Regions from separate parts of the Psychrobacillus sp. AK 1817 genome, predicted to be linked through region 2. Evidence: predicted binding sites of a transcription regulator. Region 2 holds the regulator's gene; each other region holds the start of a gene.

Region 1 (7,970 bases), 550 kb from region 2:
TGATATTCCCTTAACTACAGAAGAAATTTCACCGATTTGCTCTGCACTTGAGCTTACGGCTTTCATTTGAGACGTAATATCTGTCACTCGATCAGCAAGTGAAGTCACCGATTCACTTATATCTTCAATGCCTGCTGCTGTTTGCTCCACAATTACAGAAAAGCTTTCAGCCATTTCAAATAGCTTGTTTGCCTTTTCCAAGCTTGTTCCGATTCCTACACCGCCTATTACATTACCCTCATCATCATGAAGAGGTAGTGCACGAGCTATTAACGGAAATCCGAATAGCTCCTTCGGAAGGACTGCCGATAAAGGAGAATCGGTTCTAATCGCATTTGTTACGATATCCCCTTCCATTAATGGATCACCTGGGTTTACATTTAAAGCAAACGTTTTACCTGGTATATTAATGATCAGCTTCTCCGTATCGTAAATTCCAACAGTTATATCGTCCTGGACAAGCTCATTAAGCAATGGAGCAACTTTAACAAATGCTTTTATTAAATCATGTTCTGCCATCAATTTTCACTCTTTCTATTAATATGGTAGGTTTCTTTGACCGTAGTTCACTGAAATCCATTTTAATGTTGTAAATTCATCTAAGCTCCATTGGCCATTTAAGCGACCTAAGCCAGATTGCTTTTCACCACCGAAGGCTACAATCGGTTCATCATTAATCGTTAAATCATTAACATGAATCATCCCTGTGTGTACCTTCTTAGCCATTTCCACTCCTCGTTCTAGATTAGATGTATGAATAGCTCCACTTAGTCCAAAACGAGTATTGTTAGCAATATCAATTGCCTCTTCTTCTGTATCAAAAGGAATAACACATACTACTGGTCCGAAAAGCTCTTCCTGAGAAACACTCATGTCAGTCGTAACATCTGTTAAAATGGTTGGCTCTAGCAATCTTCCAGTAACATTCCCTTTAAGGTAAGGTGTAGCACCTTCTTCAATCCCTTTTTCGATCAAGGCTTGCAGGGTTTGGGCTTGGCGATCATTGATAACTGGCCCAATGATTGTTTCAGGATTTAATGGATCACCGACTTTAAGAGAAGAAACCTTTTGTGCATATTTTTCAATGAACTCTTTATAAATAGATCGTTGAACAAGAATTCTATTTGCTGACATACAAATTTGTCCTTGATGGGTAAATCTACTGAAAGTAGCAGCATTCACAGCATACTCGAGGTCAGCATCCTCTAAAATAATAAAAGCACTGTTGCCGCCTAGCTCAAGTAATGGCTTTTTGAAGTTTTTAATAGCTACCTGACCAATATAGCTTCCTACTTGTGTAGATCCAGTGAAGGAGATAATTCTTGGAATTGGGTGCTCCACAAATGCATCGCCAATTTCTTTGATATCTGTAACAACGACATTTATTAATCCTTTCGGTACTCCTGCTTCTTCAAAGATTTTTCCGATTAGCGTTCCGCCCATAATAGGTGTGTCATCATGAGGTTTTAATACGACACCATTTCCAGCTCCTAGTGCAGGTGCAACAGATTTCATCGATAAGAAGAATGGGAAGTTAAATGGGCTAATAACTCCTACAACGCCTGCAGGAATTCGGTATAATCTATTTTCCACGTCATCTATTGTAGAAGGTAGAATTTTCCCTTCCATTCTTAATGGGAAGGTAGCTGCCTCTTTAATGATGTTTTTAACAAGACCAATTTCGAATGCTGCCTTCAGTCTAGTACCACCTAATTCTTCCATAATAATAGAGGTGATTTCTTCCTCATGCTCTTCCATATATTTTACTGCATTTTCTAAGATATCACGTTTTTTATAAGGATTTACTTTGTCCCATTCTAGCTTCGCTGCATGTGCAGCCTTATATGCTAAATCTATATCTTCTACATTTGCTAGCTTGTATGTATTAATAGGCTTGTCATTGTAAGGGTTTGTATTATTTAACACGAGACTACTGTTTCCGTCTCTCCATTCACCAGCGATAAATTGTTTGCCTAACATTTCTAAGTTCATCTTTTTAACCTCCAGGATATTATTCTTATTAACTCTTTGATTATCGTCAGGATTAGTAAAATCTTTACTGAAATAGAAATGTATTGTGAATAATTTATCTAATAGTTACTGAAAAGTTTTAAAAATAGTCCCATACACCCATTCGATTCTTTCAGACAAACAAACATTATTACCTAATCTAATATATAAGAATAGCGCAAGAGTTATATCTGAGTTACTAAGAACTATTAATATAGATGGCTGATTTTCGCTTTAGGCGGTCGCTTTCCGTGGGGTGAGCGATAAGCCATCACCGTCGCTTACGCGTCGTTTGTGATGTCTTATCTGTCTCACTCATCCCACTGGAGTCGCCGCCTGACGCTTCAATCACAGGTGGAGGATGAATTAGATAAGTTAGAATGAAAAAAATTATACCGTTATATTTAGCTATTAAATCGAATTAATTTACACTTAAATTTTGAATATAGATGGTAGATTTCCGCTCTAGGCGGTCGCTTTCCGTGGGGTGCGCGATAAGTCATCACCGCGCTTACGCGTCGTTTGTGATGTCTTATCTGTCTCACTCATCCCACTGGAGTCGCCGCCTGACGCTTCAATCACAGGTGGAGGATGAATTAGATAAGTTAGAATGAAAAAAATTATATCGTTATATTTAGCCATTAAATCGGATTTATTTACACTTAAATTTTGAATATAGATGGTAGATTTCCGCTTTAGGCGGTCGCTTTCCGTGGGGTGAGCGATAAGCCATCACCGCCGCTTGCGCGTCGTTTGTGATGTCTCATCTGTCTCACTCATCCCACTGGAGTCGCCGCCTGTCGCTTCAATCACAGGTGGAGGGTGAATTAGATAAGTTAGAATGAAAAAAATTATACCGTTATATTTAGCTATTAAATCGAATTAATTTACACTTAAATTTTGAATATAGATGGTAGATTTCCGCTTTAGGCGGTCGCTTCAATAATAGGTAGAGGGTGAATTAGATAAGTTAGAATGAAAAAAATTATACCGTTATATTTAGCCATTAAATCGAATTAATTTATACTTAAATTTTGAATATAGATGGTAGATTTCCGCTCTAGGCGGTCGCTTTCCGTGGGGTGAGCGATAAGCCATCACCGCCGCGTACACGTCGTTTGTGATGGCTTATCTGTCTCACTTATCCCACTGACTGGAGTCGCCGCCTGCCGCTTCAATCAAGAGTTATAAAATATTATTTAGAATTCCATTAGATTGCTATGTAGATATAACTTTGTTAGTGGCATATTTAGAATTTTATTTACTATTTTGTGGTCCCCGCTAGTTATTTAATGCTTGTTCTGTTAATTTCAACCTGGCTACCAGTTTATGTCCTTTCTATCTCCAATAAGACTTCCTACAGATATCTAATTCTTCGTTTTAGAGCCTTTCCACGATAGAAATTGAACAACATCACTTGAAGAGTGCTGAAACAAAAAGTACAAAAGAACTAATTAACCCCATAATTATGAACGAAGTTGACACTTTCTTAAATATTTCACAATTGTGTTAAAGAACGTTCAAATCTTCTTGAACAATTCGTGAAGTCCGGTTTTTATATTCGTTTTTTTGAAGGCATGGTAATAAGATAGAGGCACAGAGATGAATTCTTTGAAAGCAACACTAGTTACCTTAGCTTTTTATAATAGATTGGAAAGGGGTACAACGATGAAATTAAAATTGAAGTGGGCTCTCTTGACGATGGTTTTCACTATTGTCACTGTATTAACAGGATGTGAGCCATTACTTGTTTTAGACCCTAAAGGCCCTCAAGCCGAGGCACAGGCAAATGATATTATGTTATCTATTTTCCTAATGTCGGGGATTGTGATTGTCGTTTTAGCTATCTTAGTTTTTGTGTTAATAAAATACCGTGCTTCTAAACAAAGCGAGGATTACGAGCCACCACATATAGAAGGAAGTCCGATTGTGGAAGCAATTTGTATCGGTATTCCTATTATAATAGTTATTTTTCTTTCAATCGTTTCTGTTAGAAGTAACTATATTGTAGAGTCGACACCTCAAGGCTATGAGGATCAGGAACCATTAATCATTTATGCATCTTCTTCAAACTGGAAATGGCATTTTAGTTATCCTGAACAAGGTATTGAAACGGTTAACTACTTATATATCCCAGCTAATCGTGCGATTGAGTTTAAACTATACTCCCACGGACCAATTACTAGCTTTTGGATTCCACAGCTAGGCGGGCAAAAGTATGCGATGTCTGATATGGTGACTACGTTACACTTAGCTGCCGATGTTGAAGGCGAGTTCATGGGCAGAAATGCGAACTTCAGTGGATCTGGATTTGCAGAAAACGTCTTTGATGTTACCTCTATGTCTAATGCTGATTTTGAGGATTGGGTAGAGGAAGTACATGAAACTGCACCTGCTCTTACAGAAGAGAAGTTTGAGGAATTATTAGAACCAGGTCATCTTGGCCGTTCAACTTATACAGGAACACATTTAGAATTCTCACCTGCTCCTAGTCATGACCATGGCGATAATGCAGAGGAATCTGAACACGAGCACCATGAATCAACTGATAAGGATGAGAAGTCCGAGCATGAGAATCATGGACAAACTAATGAAACTGAGGAATCAGATCATTCTCAGCATTAATTGAAGAATTACAAGATTACTATAGTAAAAGCTATAGATTCCTGAAAGGAGAAACAAAAGTATGGATTTCTTTGATCGCTTTGCCGTACCACATCCAAGCTTTTTGATATATGCATCCATGGTCGGAATTGGCCTTACGATGGTTGCAATAGTTTTAGGTATTACCTACTTTAAGAAATGGGGATACCTCTGGCGTGAATGGATTACTACAGTAGACCATAAGCGTATTGGTATTATGTACTTGCTTACAGCATTATTGATGCTGTTCCGTGGTGGCGTTGACGCCATTATGATGCGCTATCAGCTTTCGATGCCAGAAAACACATTTTTAGATTCGCAGCATTATAATGAAGTCTTCTCCACTCATGGAGTAGTAATGATTTTATTTATGGCAATGCCGTTTATCATCTTTTTCTTTAACTATGTTATTCCATTACAAATTGGAGCAAGAGATGTAGCGTTTCCACGTTTAAATGCACTTAGCTTCTGGCTGTTCTTTATGGGTATGGGATTATTCAACATTTCCTTCATCGTAGGTGGATCGCCTGATGCCGGTTGGACTTCTTATTTCCCGCTTGCAGGCAATGAGTTCAGTACATCTGTTGGTACGAACTATTACATGATTGCAATTCAAATAGCTGGTCTTGGTACATTGATGACTGGTATTAACTTTATTACAACTATCCTGAAAATGAGAGCACCTGGTATGACTTTAATGAAAATGCCAATGTTCACATGGTCAGCGTTTATCGCAAACATCATTATCGTTTTCGCTTTCCCAGTATTAACTGTATTACTAGCAATGGGAACAATGGATAGACTGTTTGGGACAAACTTCTTTACAACGGACAATGGCGGAATGGATATGCTCTGGGCTAACCTGTTCTGGGTTTGGGGACATCCGGAGGTATACATTCTAATACTACCGGCATTCGGTTTATTCAGTGAGATTATTTCAACCTTTGCTCGACGCAATCTATATGGCTATAAGTCAATGGTTGCTTCTATGGTAGTTATTTCTGTCCTATCCTTTGTCGTATGGGCGCATCACTTCTTTACAATGGGTCAAGGTCCATTATCAAATAGTATCTTCTCGATCACTACGATGGCGATCGCTATTCCGACAGGGGTTAAAATATTTAACTGGCTGTTCACCCTATGGAAGGGGAAAATCGAGTTTACGACACCGATGCTTTACTCCATCATGTTCATTCCACTGTTCACTTTAGGTGGGGTTACAGGGGTAATGCTTGCAATGTCAGCAGCTGACTATCAATATCACAATACGATGTTCTTAGTTGCCCATTTCCATAACGTAATTATCCCTGGTGTTGTTTACGCAATGCTAGCTGGTCTTACTTACTATTGGCCGAAAATATTCGGCTTTATGTTAAACGAGCGACTAGGAAAATGGACTGCATGGTTATTATCCATCGGTTTCGTACTAGCCTTCATCCCAATGTATATTACGGGATTAGACGGTCAAGCGCGTCGTATGTACACTTACTCTGAGTCTACAGGTTTCGGAATGTGGAATATGGTTTCCTTCGTTGGAGCAGGTATTATGGCAGTAGCCTTCGCGTTACTTGTTTATAACATCTATTACAGTATCCGTTATGCTTCTCGCGATATTGGGGATGACCCATGGGATGCACGATCACTGGAATGGGCTACACATACACCAGTACCTGAATATAATTTCGCTGTTACACCTCAGGTCGAGTCTACACAAGCGTTTTGGGATTCTAAGAAAAACGGTCATGAAATATTCAAAGGAAAAATCGAGAAAATTCACATGCCGAATAATAGCGGTTTACCATTTATCATGAGCTGTATCTTCTTTGCCCTTGGGTTTGCAATGATCTTCAGCATATGGCCACTTGCCATCGTTTCATTGATTGGTATTTTAGGTTGTCTAGCATACCGTTCATTTGAGCAGGATCATGGAAGATACATTTCGGTAGAGGAAATCGAAGAAACGGAAAGAAAATTGCGAGGTGCTAAAAAATGAAGGTAGATAAGTCACTTCCACTTGAATACAGCACAGAGGAAAACAGCTTAAAAGTCTTGGGCTTTTGGATTTTCCTCGGGGCGGAAATTATGCTTTTCGCAACACTTTTCGCCTCCTACTTCACCTTAGAGAATCGCATAGGTAGCGGTCCCTCTGGTGCAGATATTTTTGAAATAACACCAGTGTTAATTGAGACACTTTTACTTTTAACGAGTAGCTTTACAATCGGACTTGCCATTCATGCAATGCGAATGAACCGTACAAAAGCTACAATGGCTTTCTTTGGAATTACACTTCTTCTAGGAGCTGCTTTCCTAGGAGTGGAGATTTACGAGTTTACACACTATATACATGTTGGAGCAGGACTTCAAACTAGTGCCTTTACGGCGATTTTATTGACGACGTTAGGGACACATGGTTTGCACGTAACATTTGGTTTCTTCTGGGGATTGTTCATTCTCCTACAAATCAAGAAGCGTGGTCTAACTCCGGAAACTGCTAATAAGTCATTTATTTTCTCTCTATATTGGCATTTCCTAGATGTGATTTGGATTTTCATCTTCAGCTTCATCTACTTGAAAGGAATGATGTAATATGAAAGAATTATTCCCTCTCAAGCAAGTAATGGGCTTTGCATTTTCATTGGTCCTAACAGCAGTAGCATTATTGGTGTACTTTATGGATATGTCCTTTGGAGTTGGAATGACTATCTTACTGCTGACTGCGTTTACCCAGGCCGGTTTACAGCTAGTGGTATTCATGCATGCTGGCGAAACGGATGATAAAAAATCCATTTATGTCAATGTCTATTACGGCTTATTGCTCGCATTATTAACGATTTTAGGTACGTTACTTGTAATGGTGTGGGATATGTAATAACGAAGAAGAGCGTCTATTAGGCGCTCTTTTTTTGTTGCTGATAAAGATGGAAAGATATAAGAATAGATGACTGATTTTCGCTTTAGGCCGACGCTTTCCGTGGGGTGAGCGATAAGTCATCACCCGTCGCTTACGCGCGCGGTTGTGATGGCTTATCTGTCTCACTCATCCCACTGGAGTCGCCGCCTGTCGCTACAATCATAGGTTGTGTGACGAGAAAGTAGTTAGGATAGATGGCTGATTTCCGCTTTAGGCGGACGCTTTCCGTGGGGGAGTGATAAGCCATCAAACGTCGCTTACGCGCGCGGTTGTGATGGCTTATCTGTCTCACTCATCCCACTGGAGTCGCCGCCTGCCGCTTCAATCATAGGTTGTGTGACGAGAAAGTAGTTAGGATAAAATCAAATTCAGTTTGGGCAGTTTGTATCAAAAATAAATCTCAAAA
Region 2 (7,970 bases):
TTATTTGCTCCTCTTCTACTAATAATCTTTAACTATTTCGGCTTAGAAAACGCAAGGTACTTAGCTTCTGGATGGTGGGTTTTCCTTGGAATGGGAATTGCTACAGCTATCACCTTGCTTATGATTCGCCAAGACAAGAATTTTATACGACCTCTAAAAGGGAAGGCATCTGGTCTTCCCGGAGCAATTGGCTGGGGAATTCTTGGCTTTCTCATGGTTTTGTACGGCCAAACATTAGCTGCTAATATTGAAATTAGATTTTTTGGTATAGAAGCTGGTTCTGAAAATACGTCGCAGTTTATGGATCTTGGCAATTCAGTACCTTTTGTCTTTTTCTCCATTGTGCTCTTCGCACCTATTTTAGAGGAGCTTATATTCCGTCGCATCATTTTCGGAACTTTACTGCCTAAAACGAACTTCTTTGTAGCAGCGCTCGTTAGCTCACTGTCCTTTGCCGTCATTCACTTTGAGTTCACACACATACTAATATATGCTGTGTCTGGGTTTATATTCGCTTTCATTTACTATAAAACAAAGCGAATAATCACCTCTATTATTGCCCATATGCTACTTAATGGATTCGTAGTAATTGTTCAGCTGTATAATGAAGAAATCGTCAACTTTTTAAAAAGACTTGCTGAGTTGCAGCAATAAGGGGTAATAATAATGACTTTTTCATTTGTAAGTTTTCCTACAATAGAAACAGAAAGACTCGTCCTCCGAAAAGCAATCGAACGGGATGCAAAGGACATTTTAGAGTTATATTCTAATGAAAACGTAGTACAGTATATGGCCATCGGTCCCTTTACTTCTGTTGAAGATGCTAAGGGCGAAATTAGTTGGTACGAGAAAATTTTTCTCGAACAAACTGGTATGCGCTGGGTAATAGAAGATAAAATAACCCAAAAAGTAATCGGTACTTGTGGTTATTTAAACTATGAGACTGAGCATAAGCGTATAGAAATTGGATATGATCTTTCACCTAATGCTTGGGGAAAGGGAATTATGACGGAGGCGCTTAAGCCCATCATTCATTTTGCCTTTCATGATATGAACATGAACAAAATTGAAGCTGAGGTCACTTCAGAGAATGTTGCCTCCCTTCACCTTTTGAGTAAGCTAGGCTTTCACAAAGATGGTGTCCTAAGACAGCATGAGTTTGAAAAGGGACGCTATATCGATCTTGCTATCTATTCCCTACTAAAAAGCGAATATAAATAGGAAAGCCTTCGACTAGATAATAGTCGAAGGCTTTTTTTCTTATAAGATTGGTATCAGCGCCCGCCTTGCCCCTCGAGGTCAAATGGACAAAAGCTCCGGTGGCTGAGGAACTGCCTCCTTGCTTTTCTCCATTTGCTTGTCGGGGCAGACATAGGCGCTTGCGCTTTTCTTATTTGTCTAGCGCAAGCAGCCTTGCCCCTCGAGGTCAAATGGATAAAAGCTCCGGTGGCTGAGGAACTGCCTCCTTGCTTTTCTCCATTTGCTTGTCGGGGCAGACATAGGCGCTTGCGCTTTTCTTAGATCTCGTTTCGAATCATGTAGATGAGTGTTTGAAGTTCAACTGAAAGGTCAATCGTATGTACGCGAATCTCATCTGGAGTACTTATTGGGACTGGGGTGAAGTTTAAAATTCCTTTTACATTAGAGCCCACTAAAAGATCAGCTACTTCCTGAGCCGCACGACTTGGAAGTGTAAAAATCACTAATTCAATTCCGTATTCCTTTAGCTTTTCCAACATCACACTAGAATGAAATACAGGAATGTCACTAATAATCGTTCCTTCGAGTGGTGCCTTCGTATCGAATGCCACTACAATTCTAGTGTTATGGTTTTTTTGAAAGTTATATTTTACAAAAGCTGTTCCTAAGCTACCAACACCTATTAGTGCGACCCGTGCCGCCTCATCTTGGTCTAGTGTTTTTCTGAAAAACTCAAGTAGATGGGGCACATCATAGCCGTACCCTTTCTTTCCTAGCGCACCGAAATGAGAAAAATCTCTTCGGATGGTTGCTGAATCTATCTTCATCGCTTCACTTAGCTGTTGGGATGAAACTCGTTTATGATCTGCATTATGAAAGCTTTGTAAAAATCTATAATATAAAGGAAGTCGTTTCATTGTCGCTTGAGGGATGCGAGGTACATCACGTTTCATAAGTGTCCTCCTATTGTATAAGGCAAATTCATTTTTACACGTTACCTTTCTTTTATTGTAAAGGGAGAACGTTGCAACGACAAGTCCTATCTATTACACTTAGGATAGAATTGAGGTGCAAATTAACGTGATTGTTTTACAAGTAAACCAAGTAACTAAATCCTTTAACGGTGAAGATATATTAACAAACGTAAAGTTAGAAGTTCAAGACCGCGACCGAGTTGCACTGGTTGGGCGTAATGGTGCGGGAAAATCTACTTTACTTAAAATAATTGCTGGAGAAATGTCATACGATTCCGGTGACATTATTATGCCTAAAAATATTAGACTGGGCTATTTAGAGCAGCATGCGGGTCTTGAATCGAAGCTGACGATTTGGGAGGAAATGAAATCGATTTTTAGTCATTTGATTGATTCTGAAAGAGAACTGCGCTCACTAGAAGCACAAATGGCTGACCCTTCTATCTATGAAGATTCAGAAGCCTATGCTAGAGTTGCAGCTACCTATGACGAGCTTCAGCTTGCCTTTAATGAGGCTGGTGGATACCGCTTTGAATCGGATATCCGTTCCATCTTACATGGTATGCAATTTTTCCCTGAGGATTATGATAAGCCAGTACAAGCGTTATCCGGGGGACAAAAAACGAGATTAGCATTAGCTAAAATGCTGTTGAGCAAGCCCGATTTGCTTATACTCGATGAGCCTACGAACCATTTAGATATTCAAACACTCAGCTTCCTTGAAAACTATTTAAAAAACTATAGTGGTGCCATTTTGATTGTATCCCATGATCGATATTTCCTAGACCAGGTAGTAAATTTAGTGTATGAGGTTTCACGTCATAACGTTACGAGATACGTAGGTAACTATAGCGCGTATTTAACGCAGAAAGCGAAAAATTATGAGCTCGATAAAAAGAAATATGAGAAGCAGCAGGAGGAAAAAGCAAAGCTAGAGGACTTTGTTAGCCGTAACCTGGCGCGTGCTTCTACAACGAAGATGGCACAATCTCGAAGAAAGGTTATCGAGAAAACTGACTGGATGGATGCCCCAGATGGCGATGAGAAATCCGCTAACTTCGGCTTTACCATTGACCGTCCTAGCGGTAATGATGTTCTGCGTTTAGAGGATATTGCTGTAGGTTATCCAAATAAAACCGTTTCCTCTAACATCTCATTTTCCGTTTATAAGCAAGACCGCATCGCTTTGGTTGGACCAAATGGTGTCGGTAAGTCCACCTTGCTAAAAACTATTATGAAGCAGCTCCCTTCAGCTGGTGGTAATATTCAATACGGCACAAATGTGCAATTTGGATACTATGACCAGGAGCAGGCAGCTCTTACTGGCAATAAAACCGTCCTTAAAGAGCTATGGGATGAATGGCCTCTGATGAATGAGAAAGATATACGCAATGTGCTAGGTCGCTTCCTCTTCTCTGGAGACGATGTGCAAAAAACTGTGTCTAATCTATCCGGTGGAGAAAAGGCTAGACTTGCACTTGCAAAACTCATGCTATTGAAGTCGAATACACTTGTACTAGATGAGCCTACTAACCATTTAGACTTAGACAGCAAGGAAGTCTTGGAGAATGCATTGCTTGATTTTCCAGGAACGATTATTTTCGTATCACATGACCGTTACTTTATTAATCGAATTGCAACGAAGGTAATTGAACTTTCCTCTGATGATGCCACCCTTTTCTTGGGAGACTATGATTATTATTTAGAGAAAAAGGAAGAGCTCGAGGAAATCGCCATGGAAAATGCAGTGGTTCAAAACACTGTAGTTCAAAAGGTCAATACGTCTACAATTGATAAAGAGGCGAAGAAAAAGGAACGCCAGCTACGTCGTCAAATTGAGGAACTAGAAGGACAGATTCCTTCCATAGATTCAGAAATTGCTTCTATAGAAGAGAAGCTATGTGATCCAGAGATATTCCAGGATCATGAGGCAGTCCAAAAGCTACAAGGCGAATTGGATATACTAAAGGTAAAGCAAGACACAATCTCCAACGAATGGCTGGAGCTACAGGAACAATTAGAAGAGATTACAGGGTAAACCGATTGACTCGGTTTACCTTTTTTTATATGGGGAAAAATAATAATGTCGAACGGTCCGATTTTAGAGAGAAACCGACCAATTTTTGGGGTGAACTGTCCAATTATTTGCTCAAACCGTCCGATTTTTGGAGATTGTTCTGCGCTCCTTCTGAAAGCATATATAATAGCCTTGTTGTATTTTGTCGAACACTGGCATATATATAGGTCAAGTACCTTTTTCAACAAATTCTTTTTCCACATATTTATTAACATCAAAAATACTGTTATATCAATCTATCAACAGGTTTATCCACATTATCCACAGTTTTAAAACAAACTTTTCCACAAGGTGTAAGCATAAATAACCACAATATATTGAAAAAACACAACTTACTAACAAGTTATTCACAGATTGTGCATAAGTACGAATGTTCTCTATTGACAACAGAAATAATACGTGGTAAAAAATCCTCTTTTCTTGTCGAAGAAAAGAGGATTTCATTTAGTTCCAACTATTTAGTTCTAACCCTGGTCTTCCATTCATCGACAAATCTCCCGTTTGCCCTGCTGAGTACTTAGAGCTCCCAGCGGCTGCGATCATTGCGGCATTATCTGTACATAAATTTATAGGTGGTACATAGAATGGAATGTTTTCTTTTTCAAAGGCTTCTTCTAAAGATTTACGAAGTCCTTTATTTGCGGCTACTCCACCAGCAGCAATTACCTGCTTTACATTGAACTCTCTAGCTGCTCGTACGGTTTTAGTAGTCAGTACTTCTATTACACTTTGCTGGAATCCAGCTGCTAGGTGGTTTGGATTGATCTCTTCCCCACGTTGCTCCGCATTATGCTGATAGTTGATGACTGCCGATTTTAAGCCACTAAAGCTAAAATCATAAGAGCCTTCCTCTAGCCAAGCTCTTGGAAATGAAACTGCTTCATCGCTCTCATTCGCCAGACGATCAATATGTGGACCACCCGGATAAGGAAGATTCAAAACTCTTGCAACTTTATCATAAGCCTCACCAGCTGCATCATCGCGTGTTTCTCCGATTAGCTCAAACTGACCGTCTTTCTTCATCAATACTAACTCGGTATGCCCTCCCGAAACTACTAGAGCAAGCAATGGGAATTCCATCGGTTGGACTAATGCATTTGCGTAAATATGTCCTGCGATATGGTGGACGCCTACTAAAGGAAGGTCATTTGCAAACGCGAATGCTTTTGCTGCGTTTATTCCTATTAAAAGTGCCCCAACCAGTCCAGGTCCTTCAGTCACCGCTACTGCATCTAGTTCCTGCGGTGTCATGTTCGCTTGCTTCAATGCTTCTTCGATAACAAGCGTAATCTGCTCCACATGATGTCGAGAAGCAACCTCAGGCACTACTCCACCGAATCGTTTATGACTTTCTATTTGAGATGCTACTACATTGGTTATAATCTCTGTTCCATTTTTGACGATGGAAGCTGCGGTTTCATCACAGCTCGTTTCTATTCCTAATATATATTGATCTTTTGTCATTTGAATTCCACCCACATTACAAGAGCATCCTCTTGTGTATCTGTATAATAGTTTTTTCGAATGCCTCCGTCTTGGAAGCCTAGCTTATAATATAAGTTTTTTGCGACTATATTGGATACGCGCACCTCTAATGTCATGAGGACTACTTTTTGCTCCTTCACGACACGAATAGCCTCGCGCATTAAGCCTTCCCCAATTTTATGTCCTCGCATACGCTCAGCAACAGCCACGTTCGTGATATGACTTTCATCCATAACAATCCACATTCCACAGTAGCCGACAATATCCTTTTCCTCTGTCTCTGCTACTAAATAGTAGGAATATAGATTGGTCGTCATTTCATGCTCGAATGCTTCTCTAGTCCAAGGAAGAGTGAATGCTTCTTCTTCTATTAAAAGAACCTGGTCAATATCTTCTATTGTCATTTTGCGATAGGTGATAGTCTTAGTTTCCATTTTTCTTCTGCTCTTTCATCCAGTTTGCCTCTGCCTCAGTTATTCGCAAATATTCTGGCACCGCTGTATGTACATTTATCGGCTCCATGCTTTGAGCAATTTCTATTAGAACAGCTGCACTTGGTAAGGAGAACGCCGCTCCCGCCTGTTTTACCTTATCACCAAGCACCTCATTTATTTGTTCCCAATGAAGATTTACATCCATCCCAACAAATAAAACCGGCTGCTCCATTTCATCTAACAAAGCTAACAGGTCTACCATCGACATATGAGCTTCCTTCACTGTTTCTCCGTTTACATAAATTCCTGCAAATACATTTCCACGTCGCGCATCCATAATTGAACAAACTGCTCCTTGGAAATATGGCGCGTTCCCAGCTAGCACCTGTAGGCTTGAAACAGAGTAAATCGGAAGGTTCAGCGTCCATGCAAGCGTTTTGCCAATTGTTACACCAATTCGCACTCCCGTATACGAGCCCGGGCCTTTTGCAACAGCAATCGCATTTAGCTCACTCGGCTTGATGTTAGCTTTTTTCATGAGTTCCTCTATCGCGGGCATCGTTCCAATAGAATGAGTTACCTTCACTGAGGATTTATATTCCGCAAGCACCTGTCCATCTTTCACGATTGCTACTGCAAGCGGTGTATGAGATGTATCTATTCCTAACCAAATCATTCAAAAAGCTCCTCACATAATTGTTCATATCGTTTCCCAAAGGGTTCAAACGTAAATCTGCGTTTGTCTCCTTCTAGTCGGTGAATCTGTATCGCTAAACGTTCTGATGGTAAATCATCCTGTATTAAATGAGCCCATTCGATAATACTTACCGCTTCACCATAAAATAGCTCGTCCCAGCCTAAATCTTCATCACTATTAGCTAATCGGTACACATCCAAATGATTTAAAGGCAGTCTGCCCTCATATTGCTTCAATATAGTAAACGTCGGACTGTTCACATTTCTCGTGATTCCAAGCCCCTTCGCCACACTTTTCGTAAAAGTTGTCTTTCCCGCTCCAAGGTCTCCCTCTAATGTCAGGACATCTGCAGGATTTAGTTTTTCAGCGAGTTGTCGGGCTAATGCTTCCGTCTCCTGCTCCGAATCAATCAATCGTTCATACATCGTCGATCGCTTTCCTTTCAAGTACAAATCTATTTGACTCTATTATAAAGAATTACAGCTCATAATGTAACTATAGGGCATTTTTGTCGAGAGATCTCTTAAACAAATTTACGAAAATCTGTTTTGCAATAAACAGTCCGCTCACTGGACTTCGAACGGTTTAAGACATTCCTCAATCTGTTCTACTATTTCCCGCTGTTTTACTACAATCCCATCGTTTTTTACGACAATTCGCGCTTGGTTTACTACAATTCGCGTCTGGTTTACTACAATCAACCCGTAGTTTACTACAATCCTATATCCGCTCTACATTTTCCCTCTGATTTACTACAATCCAATCGTTTTTTACGACAATTCATGCCTGAATTACTACAATTCCCTCGTAGTTTGCGACAATCCCCTTCCAGTTTACTACAATCCCCAATCTACTCTCCCTCTCTCTCTCCCTCTCCCATGCAAATTTTCTCCAAACACTCCAAAACGCAAAAGGACCGCCTCACATCCCTTGTGAGACAGTCCTAAGTAAGATTTTATTGCAGTAATCGAAGCACTTTTTGAACTTCCTGCTCTCCAGCATGCTCCCAGCGGTTTTTGTCAGTGATATTGCCATCCTGATCAACAGGCGTCTGAAACTGATCGAAGCCAGTAGTGGTAAGCAATGAATTTTCATCCTTATCT
Region 3 (7,970 bases), 1.6 Mb from region 2:
ATGGGTCTCTGAACTAAATTTATTCATGTTTACAGGACAATTCGAATAAGTTGCTATAGCGTTTAAAAACAAGTATTGGAGTTGTTTAATATGAGGTACCGTAAACGAAGAAGGATAAATTATAGTTCAGGCAAAGCATTTTTAAAGTTAATATCTTTTATTTTTTGTCTCATTGCTTTTTTACCAACCAGTTTTCTTTATACAAACGTACATAATGATTCTGAGTGGAATGATTTTAACTTAGGTACATTTAATAATATTTTTCAAAATTCATTTGATCAGCTATTAGTAGTTTCATATGAGATTGATAGTAATAAGATCGATGAAGAGGAACAACTACCGTATATTATTCTAAACACTTATACTGTATTTGGAATACCATATGCAGAAGTAATCGTTACCAGTGAAGGAGCATATATAAACAAAAAATACCTGTTTAAAAAAGAGTGATCTCAAGAGAAGTCGTAAATAGCTATAAAATTATCTAAATACAAATCTTAAGCTTTTCAAAAAATTAAACCTAATAATAAAGAGACCAATCCCCTAGAAGATATGGTCTCTTTATTATTAGTTAGATTTCTCTACATCATTTTCTCGGATCCAGTCACTGTAACTACCTACATACAATTTTACATCCTTATAACCAGCTTCTTTTAAGCTTGCGTATAATGGAGCTGCCGTTACTCCGCTCCCACAGTATGCAATGACCGGCTTATCCTTATTAGAAAGGTTGCTTAGCTGAGATTCCATTAGTTCTTGCTCCAAAAATGCACCATCTCGCTTTAGTTGCTCCCAGTCGTAATTTATTGCTGTTGGAATATGACCTGCTATATGATCAATAGGCTCTATTTCTCCCCGATACCTAGGCGATGAACGAGCATCAATTAACTGTCCGTCCCTTTTTCCATTGGCAATATCTCGCACTTCATCCATAGTTAAATAAATTTCGTCATTCCAAAGTGGAGTCATATTCGACTTGGTATATTGAGTCACTTCATCAGTTATTGGAAGTTGCTGTTTTATCATTTCGAAGCTTTGGCGTATAACTCTTACATTTTTAAATCCTGCCCATTCCAGCAAGAAATAAGCTCTTAATGCAAAAGGAGCTTCCCCTTGATCATAAATAATAATTTTATCATCTATATTTAAACCTGAGTTTTGTACAAGCTCAATCATTTTTTCCTTAGAAATCATCGGATGTCTACCTTTAAAATCGTCCATATCAGAGAGGTCTTTTTCAAGATCCCAATAAACTGCTCCACTCACATGGCATTCTTTAAATGCTTCATAGCCTGCGGAAGGTTCCCCCAAGATAAAGCGCGTATCAATAAATCTTGAAGACTTTATATCTATTTCTGAAAGCTCTATAAATACCTTTGTCATTTTTCGTTACCTCCAGTCTCTAATTTCTTATAGATATCCTTCCACTTAGCTAGTGTTTCTTCCTGCTCCAGTAATCTTCTTTCTGCCTCCAACTGAGTTAAGGATTCATTTAACCATTTTAAGCGAGCATTTTCTACTTCCTTCTCTGCATAGATAGTTAGCCATTTTACTAAACGTTTTTTTTCATCATCTAAATAAGCAGCTGCCTCAACTTTTGTTTGCTCGGATAGAGCATCTCTTAGTTTTTCTTTTTCATTTTTTTCAAAAAATGACTTAGCACTTTTAAAATATGATTTTACATGAGTATATTTGTCTTTGTCTTTAAAGGGGCCAACAAACTCTAGTAATTCGTAGTCTTCACTTTCATGAGGGCTATAAGTTAAGCTCCCATTCCATTCCTTTAATACTCGCATTTCTTCTTTATCTATTTGAGTCATTTGTTTTTGAATATATTGTAGCAGTCGGAAATTCGTTACACGGACTTCCTGCTCCAGATCAAAACGAATCATTTGAAGAATATCCCTCAATGCTAAGTCCAAAGCCGTGGATGCATTATAATTAGAGAAAAGCGAAGGATTATACGCTTCCTTAAAAAATTCGTTGAATCGATAATACACACGTTGTAATACGTAAAAAAGAAGGGATTCCAATTCCTGAACCGCATCCTTAGTTAAAGATACAGACTTGTATTCAGTATAACGATTCCTTATTTTTAGTTCCTGATCGCTAAGCTCAGAAAGTCGTTCATCTTTTCTAGCTAAGTTAGCCTCCGTTTGTTCTATTAAAGAAAGCAATTTATTTTTTTGTCGATTAGATTCCTCTTCTAATGAAGTTATAGCAATTTGTTTAAGATCTTTTTCCAAAAAATGATGGAATGCTTCTTCAAAATGTTCCATGCCTTGATGAAGTCTTTCTTTGTTTTGCTTTTCTTTTAAAGCTTGAAGACTAGAGACTCCATACACCCTAGGAAATCGAATTCCAAATCGCTGCAGTTCGTCTTTTACGTACTGTTTAACTAAGTTAGCCTCTTCCTCGTTGCTTGCAAGATCAATGGCGTTTACAATGAAAAACATTTTATCTAGTTCAAAGGAATCTTTAACACGACCAAGCTGAATAAGAAATTCTCTATCAGCCTTTGCAAAAGCATGATTAAAGTATGTGACAAAAAGAACGGCATCTGCATTTCGTATATAATCGAACGCAACACCAGTATGTCTAGCATTGATGGAATCTGCACCTGGTGTATCTACTAAAGTGACGCCTAATCTAGTTAACTCACAATCATAATAAAAGTCAATGTAATCAACAAAACAGCTTTTCGATTCCTCAGCCACATAAAGAGAAAATTCTTGATTATCCACATTTAGTATCTCACCTAGATGATTCCGTACATCAGGATATCCTTTGTAGAAAGCATTCACAAATGACTTATGCACTTCTTCTGCAGCTGATTCACTTAAGGCAGAAGGAGCCTTTTCGTATGCATCCTCTAATGAAATAACGTTTTTACCCAATTGTAAAAAGGCAAACTTTACATCATCGAGTAACTGTTCTTTAGATTTTAAAGTAACATCAGCGGTATTGTGCAGATGTTCTTTAGAAACTGGATGTATTTTATTGATGGCAGCGGTTGTAGGGTTTGGAGAAACCGGCAGAACATCCGCTCCCATTAAGGCATTAGAAAAGCTTGATTTTCCTGCACTAAAAGCACCAAATAGAGCAATTGTAAATTGTTGGTTTTGAACACGCATTGCCTTTTTCTTAATAACAGACGCGGAGTCCTTAAAATCAGGAAGCTCCGATAAAATCTCTCCAATTTTGTTTGCCCTTTGCACTACTTCATCTAAAGGTAATGTAGCACTTTCCTCTAATATCTCTTCCTCTATTAATACAGGGGAAATTACTTCTGTTTCTTCACTAGTTTTATCAACGTACTCTACTATAGAGCGCTCGAAGGACAAGCGTTCTTTCTCCCATTCATCAAGAAGATAATCTCTATCTTTCCTATACTGGATCGAAGGTGTCGATAATTGCTTATCCAAATTTTCTATTTTTTCTTCTATATCAGACACTTTTAATATAGCTTCTTGCTTTTCCTTTAAAACATTCGTTTTATCCTCTAACCGCACATCTAGATTGGATGAATTTAGTTCGATATAATTTGAATTTTCGTCCTTCCATCGGTCAGTTTCCTTCACATAATATCTAATAACTGCATCATTTACTCTATTAGCATAGTTCAGTATTGCATCACCCGTAACACTTGCCCCACTATGCATAGTGTCTGCGATGATTTCCTCAGGTAAAGAAAAGGACATATTATTTATTTCGTTTGCCTTTTCTTCATTTAACAAGCTAACATCCTTTAAAAGACCCTTCATTAAATCTTTTATATGTGTAGTAATATTAGTAGCTACAATTTTATCCAGCATCTGAATTGCTTCAGCTAACCTTCTTTTTCTTTCTTCTTCTGTTTTTTTCTTGCTTCCGATGAAACCAACCTTAAATGACTCCTGCCTACTTTCTGCATATTGTTTTAAAAGGTCACGCATTTCATAAGTCATAATTGAGGCGTTTTCCAATATAGCCTTCCTGCTCGTTTCAAATGTCTTTTTCCACGCACCGCTCTCTTGGAGCTGTATTTGCTTCTCTGAAGTTTCCAGCTGATCTAATATTTCTTCAACATTGCTCCAATCTTCTTCTGTGAGTAAATAACTTAGTTCCTGCTGTAAGTCTTTTTTTTCCTCTTCTAAAAATTTTATATGTTCATCCTTTAGCTTTTTTAGAGTAGCTGATGCTGACCGTAGGAAAAGTTCTTCTTTATGTAGTATAGATTCTTTTACGATCTGCCTAACTTGTTGAAAATCATTATGTACTATTTCTTTGTTTTTTAATGAAGTATAAAAGATATCCTTTGGCTCGACATTCCAAGCATTGAAAGCTGTAGAAACAGATTGTTTATACTCAGTGAAAGATAATTCCTCTTCTCTGTGTTTATCAATCTGATTTACGATTAAATAAATATTTTCATTGTAGTGAAGCAACTGTTTAGTAAATTGAAAATTCAGCTCGGATTGCACATGATTATAATCCATTACATAAAACACGATATCTGCTAGATGTAATGCAGACTCTGTTGATACACGATGTGCATCATCCGTTGAATCCACTCCCGGTGTGTCCATAACTATAATCCCTTTAGGAAGCTCCGAGGTTTGATGTCCAATTTCTATTTGAGAAACTTTACTCCCGTCCTTGGAATATTTTTTTACTTGTCCAATATCATATTCCCCAGAGAATTTGACCGGAGCATCATTTACAAAGTGGACAATAGCAAAATTCTTGTCCGCTTTGCTCACCGTAACTATATTCGCAGAGGTTGGTATAGGACTTGTTGGTAATAGCTGTTCATCTACAAGGGCATTAATCATACTTGATTTACCTGCTGAAAAATGACCTGCAAAAGCAATTGTAAATGTTCCCTTTTCTATTTTTTCTGCAAAAAGTTTTGATTTTGCATATCTCTCTTCATCATTGTTTTGTTTAAAAATTGTCGCTAGTAAAGCATTCGATTCTTTGATTTTCTGTAATTCCTCTAATTGATTCATGTGAAATTTATTTCCCCTTTTTATTCTTTAAACAATATGTATATCATATCAGAAAATATAAAAAAAGATGACTTTATTGTTCACAAAGTCATCACTGTACTACTATTATTTTGTTTGCGGTGTAATAGAATTTAAAATGTGTTTTGTTATTACGCTGTATATAACTACAGTCGATCCAATTAATATAAATACCATGACAATCTCCCTCTCAACTGAACTTGATATTCATTCTCATTTAGATGTTATCACATTTTTCAACAATTGACTACAAAATATATTCTTTTTAACTAGACAATATGATAAAATTGATTCATCTTTACTATTAGGAGGGGATAAAATGGGTAATTCCAAGCATATTAAAACACTTTTAAATGGTACCATTCAATCATTAAAGTCTGTTATTCCTCTTAACCTTAGTTTTAAGTCTCCCACACTAATGATTCAACCATTTGATCAGGAAGAGATGGGCGTTCTCATTGGAATTGTTGGAGACATTAAGGGAAGAATTATTGTTGATGCATCCTCCCAATTCTTCTCCTCCGTTGGCGCCTCTATGTTCGGCATGCCTCTCGAGGGCGAAATGCTCGAATCTTTTACTGGTGAACTCGGGAATATGATTGCAGGCAACTTGTGTACTACTGTTGCCCAAGAAGGTTTAGAGATTGATATTACACCGCCAACTGTCATTGTTGGCAAGAGTAAACTATTTGGTTTTCATCATGCCTTTCGCTTGCCTGTAGAAACCGAAGACATAGGCCTTATGACTATTATTCTTACAATAGACGAGGACTAACTATCAATAAGAATACATATAAAACTTAGAATCCTTTTAAATAAAGGATTCTTTTTTATTTGGCAATCCCTAAGGACCTTGAGCTAATTTAAAGGATAAGATCTTTAGCTAGCACTCTATTTCTCAAGAGTCTGAACTGCAACTATCTTCACTAATCTCCCTTCCACTTCTATGACTTTTAATTTATTTCACATTATCTTCACATAATACCTTTGTATGTGTGAGAAATATCACATCACACATAATTATTTAAATTTATGATGTAGCTATAGATAAAAAGAAGAATATTTTGGAGGTGTACGACTGATGTCCAAAAAACACAATAAAGAACCAGAACTTAAGGGCACGTTAATATCTGTTAGCGTAGTGGGGATCTTTATATTAGTAACTTGGTTTCTGGCATTCTATTTATTTATTGACAGATTTTAAATCATTGGAGGTTAAAGGTTATGCATATTCACAAGTATGAAAAATGGTGGATAACATTCGGGGTAGGGTCTTTGGTTTTATTCTTAATTATAGTTGGCTTTAGCGCATTTCATTACGGTTCTCATCCACCTAGTGCAAAAGTATATATTGATCCTGAGCGAGTAGATGAAATTGCTCCTTTTAATAATCCTGGAGTTCACAAGGTCGAAGGTAAGGAATGGGATTACGAGGTAGTAGTCGTTGCTTCTGCTTTCTTCTATAATCCACAGGAATTTGAAGTACCACTCGGATCGACTGTTAAATTTATCGCAACAACAAAGGACGTAATTCATGGCTTTCAAATAGTGGGTACGAATATTAATATGATGCTAGAACCTGGCTACGTTTCAGAATACGTAACAACAGTAGATAAAGCTGGAGAGTATTTAATATTATGTAACGAATATTGTGGCATAGGACACACTTCTATGACATCGAAGTTAAAGGTGGTTGAGTAACATGGCAACAATAACTGAGAAAGCACAAAGCTTTGTGAAGGTAGATCGTCGTGATGGCAAGCTCGCAATGGCTCACATCCATGTAGCATTCATTGCACTTTTAATCGGAGGACTTTGTGGACTATTACAAACACTAGTACGTTCTGGACAATTTACTCTTCCTTGGGGAATCGGATACTATCAATTATTAACGGTTCATGGGGTTTTATTAGCACTTATCTTAACAACTTATTTTATCTTTGGTTTCCAAATTGCTGCTGTAAGTCGCACTGCCGGCACATTGACAGATAAGCAAAGAATGCTTGGCTGGATTGGGTTCTGGACAATGACAATCGGAACAACTGCTGCTGCAGTAATGGTTTTATTAAATGAAGCATCTGTTCTGTACACTTTCTATGCACCCCTACAAGCACATTGGATCTTCTATGTGGGATTGGCACTGGTAGTCGTAGGCTCTTGGATTGGTGGAGCTGGCCTTATAATGAAATATAGAGAATGGCGCAAAGCTAATCCAGGAGAACCAAGCCCATTATTAACTTTTATGGTAATCGTAAACTTAACTATGTGGATCATTTGTTCACTTGGTGTTGCAGTTGAGGTAGTTTTCCAATTGATTCCTTGGTCATTAGGCTGGGTAGATAAGATTGATATTCTTCTTTCTCGTACACTTTTCTGGTATTTTGGTCACCCATTAGTATATTTCTGGCTATTACCTGCTTATATGGTTTGGTACGTAATCATTCCTAAAATTATTGGCGGGAAAATTTATTCGGATGCACTTGCAAGACTTTCCTTTATGCTTTTCTTGATTTTCTCTATTCCTGTTGGATTCCATCACCAATTGACAGAGCCTGGTATTGATTCTTTCTGGAAATACTTGCAAGTAATTTTGACAATGATGGTTGTTATACCTTCCCTTCTAACTGCTTTCTCCATGTTCGCTACATTTGAAATCCGCGGAAGACAGCTTGGAGGAAAAGGGTTATTTGGATGGTTTAAAAAGCTTCCATGGAAGGATGCTCGATTCGTTGTACCATTCATCGGTATGGCAGCCTTCATCCCTGCTGGAGCTGGAGGTATTATTAATGCATCTAACCAAATGAACCAAGTAGTACATAATACTATCTGGGTTACTGGTCACTTTCATCTCACTTTAGCAACAACAGTTGTTTTAACATTCTTTGGTGCCGCTTATTGGTTAATTCCTCATCTTACTGGTAGAGTGTTGACTAAACAAATGAATAAGCTAGCAATTATACA

The links. The regulator Rex, encoded in region 2, represses fermentation and respiration genes when NADH is low (regulators of the CRP and FNR family bind a similar motif). The targets are predictions, from matches to a motif close to TTGTGAAATATTTCACAA.
Region 1: qoxA (cytochrome aa3 quinol oxidase subunit II) is a predicted target of Rex. The motif match lies at 3,497-3,514, and genes of this name have one in related genera.
Region 3: D0S48_RS03430 (cytochrome c oxidase subunit 2A) is a predicted target of Rex. The motif match lies at 6,003-6,020, and genes of this name have one in related genera.

The regions. Positions count from the first base shown of each region.
Region 1 is NZ_CP031739.1:3,682,349-3,690,318, reverse strand. Features, by position in the region: gene D0S48_RS18415 (methyl-accepting chemotaxis protein) at 1-519, opposite strand, end outside; gene D0S48_RS18410 (benzaldehyde dehydrogenase) at 538-1,992, opposite strand; gene qoxA (cytochrome aa3 quinol oxidase subunit II) at 3,679-4,635, shown strand; gene qoxB (cytochrome aa3 quinol oxidase subunit I) at 4,697-6,646, shown strand; gene qoxC (cytochrome aa3 quinol oxidase subunit III) at 6,643-7,239, shown strand; gene qoxD (cytochrome aa3 quinol oxidase subunit IV) at 7,241-7,522, shown strand.
Region 2 is NZ_CP031739.1:3,135,023-3,142,992, reverse strand. Features, by position in the region: gene D0S48_RS15755 (CPBP family intramembrane glutamic endopeptidase) at 1-654, shown strand, start outside; gene D0S48_RS15750 (GNAT family N-acetyltransferase) at 667-1,221, shown strand; gene D0S48_RS15745 (redox-sensing transcriptional repressor Rex) at 1,518-2,153, opposite strand; gene D0S48_RS15740 (ABC-F family ATP-binding cassette domain-containing protein) at 2,281-4,212, shown strand; gene tsaD (tRNA (adenosine(37)-N6)-threonylcarbamoyltransferase complex transferase subunit TsaD) at 4,696-5,715, opposite strand; gene rimI (ribosomal protein S18-alanine N-acetyltransferase) at 5,712-6,170, opposite strand; gene tsaB (tRNA (adenosine(37)-N6)-threonylcarbamoyltransferase complex dimerization subunit type 1 TsaB) at 6,160-6,846, opposite strand; gene tsaE (tRNA (adenosine(37)-N6)-threonylcarbamoyltransferase complex ATPase subunit type 1 TsaE) at 6,843-7,292, opposite strand; gene D0S48_RS15715 (YugN family protein) at 7,823-7,970, opposite strand, start outside.
Region 3 is NZ_CP031739.1:663,793-671,762, forward strand. Features, by position in the region: gene D0S48_RS03410 (hypothetical protein) at 91-450, shown strand; gene D0S48_RS03415 (sulfurtransferase) at 568-1,383, opposite strand; gene D0S48_RS03420 (dynamin family protein) at 1,380-4,991, opposite strand; gene D0S48_RS03425 (chemotaxis protein CheX) at 5,329-5,784, shown strand; gene D0S48_RS03430 (cytochrome c oxidase subunit 2A) at 6,091-6,213, shown strand; gene D0S48_RS03435 (cytochrome c oxidase subunit II) at 6,234-6,710, shown strand; gene D0S48_RS03440 (b(o/a)3-type cytochrome-c oxidase subunit 1) at 6,712-7,970, shown strand, end outside.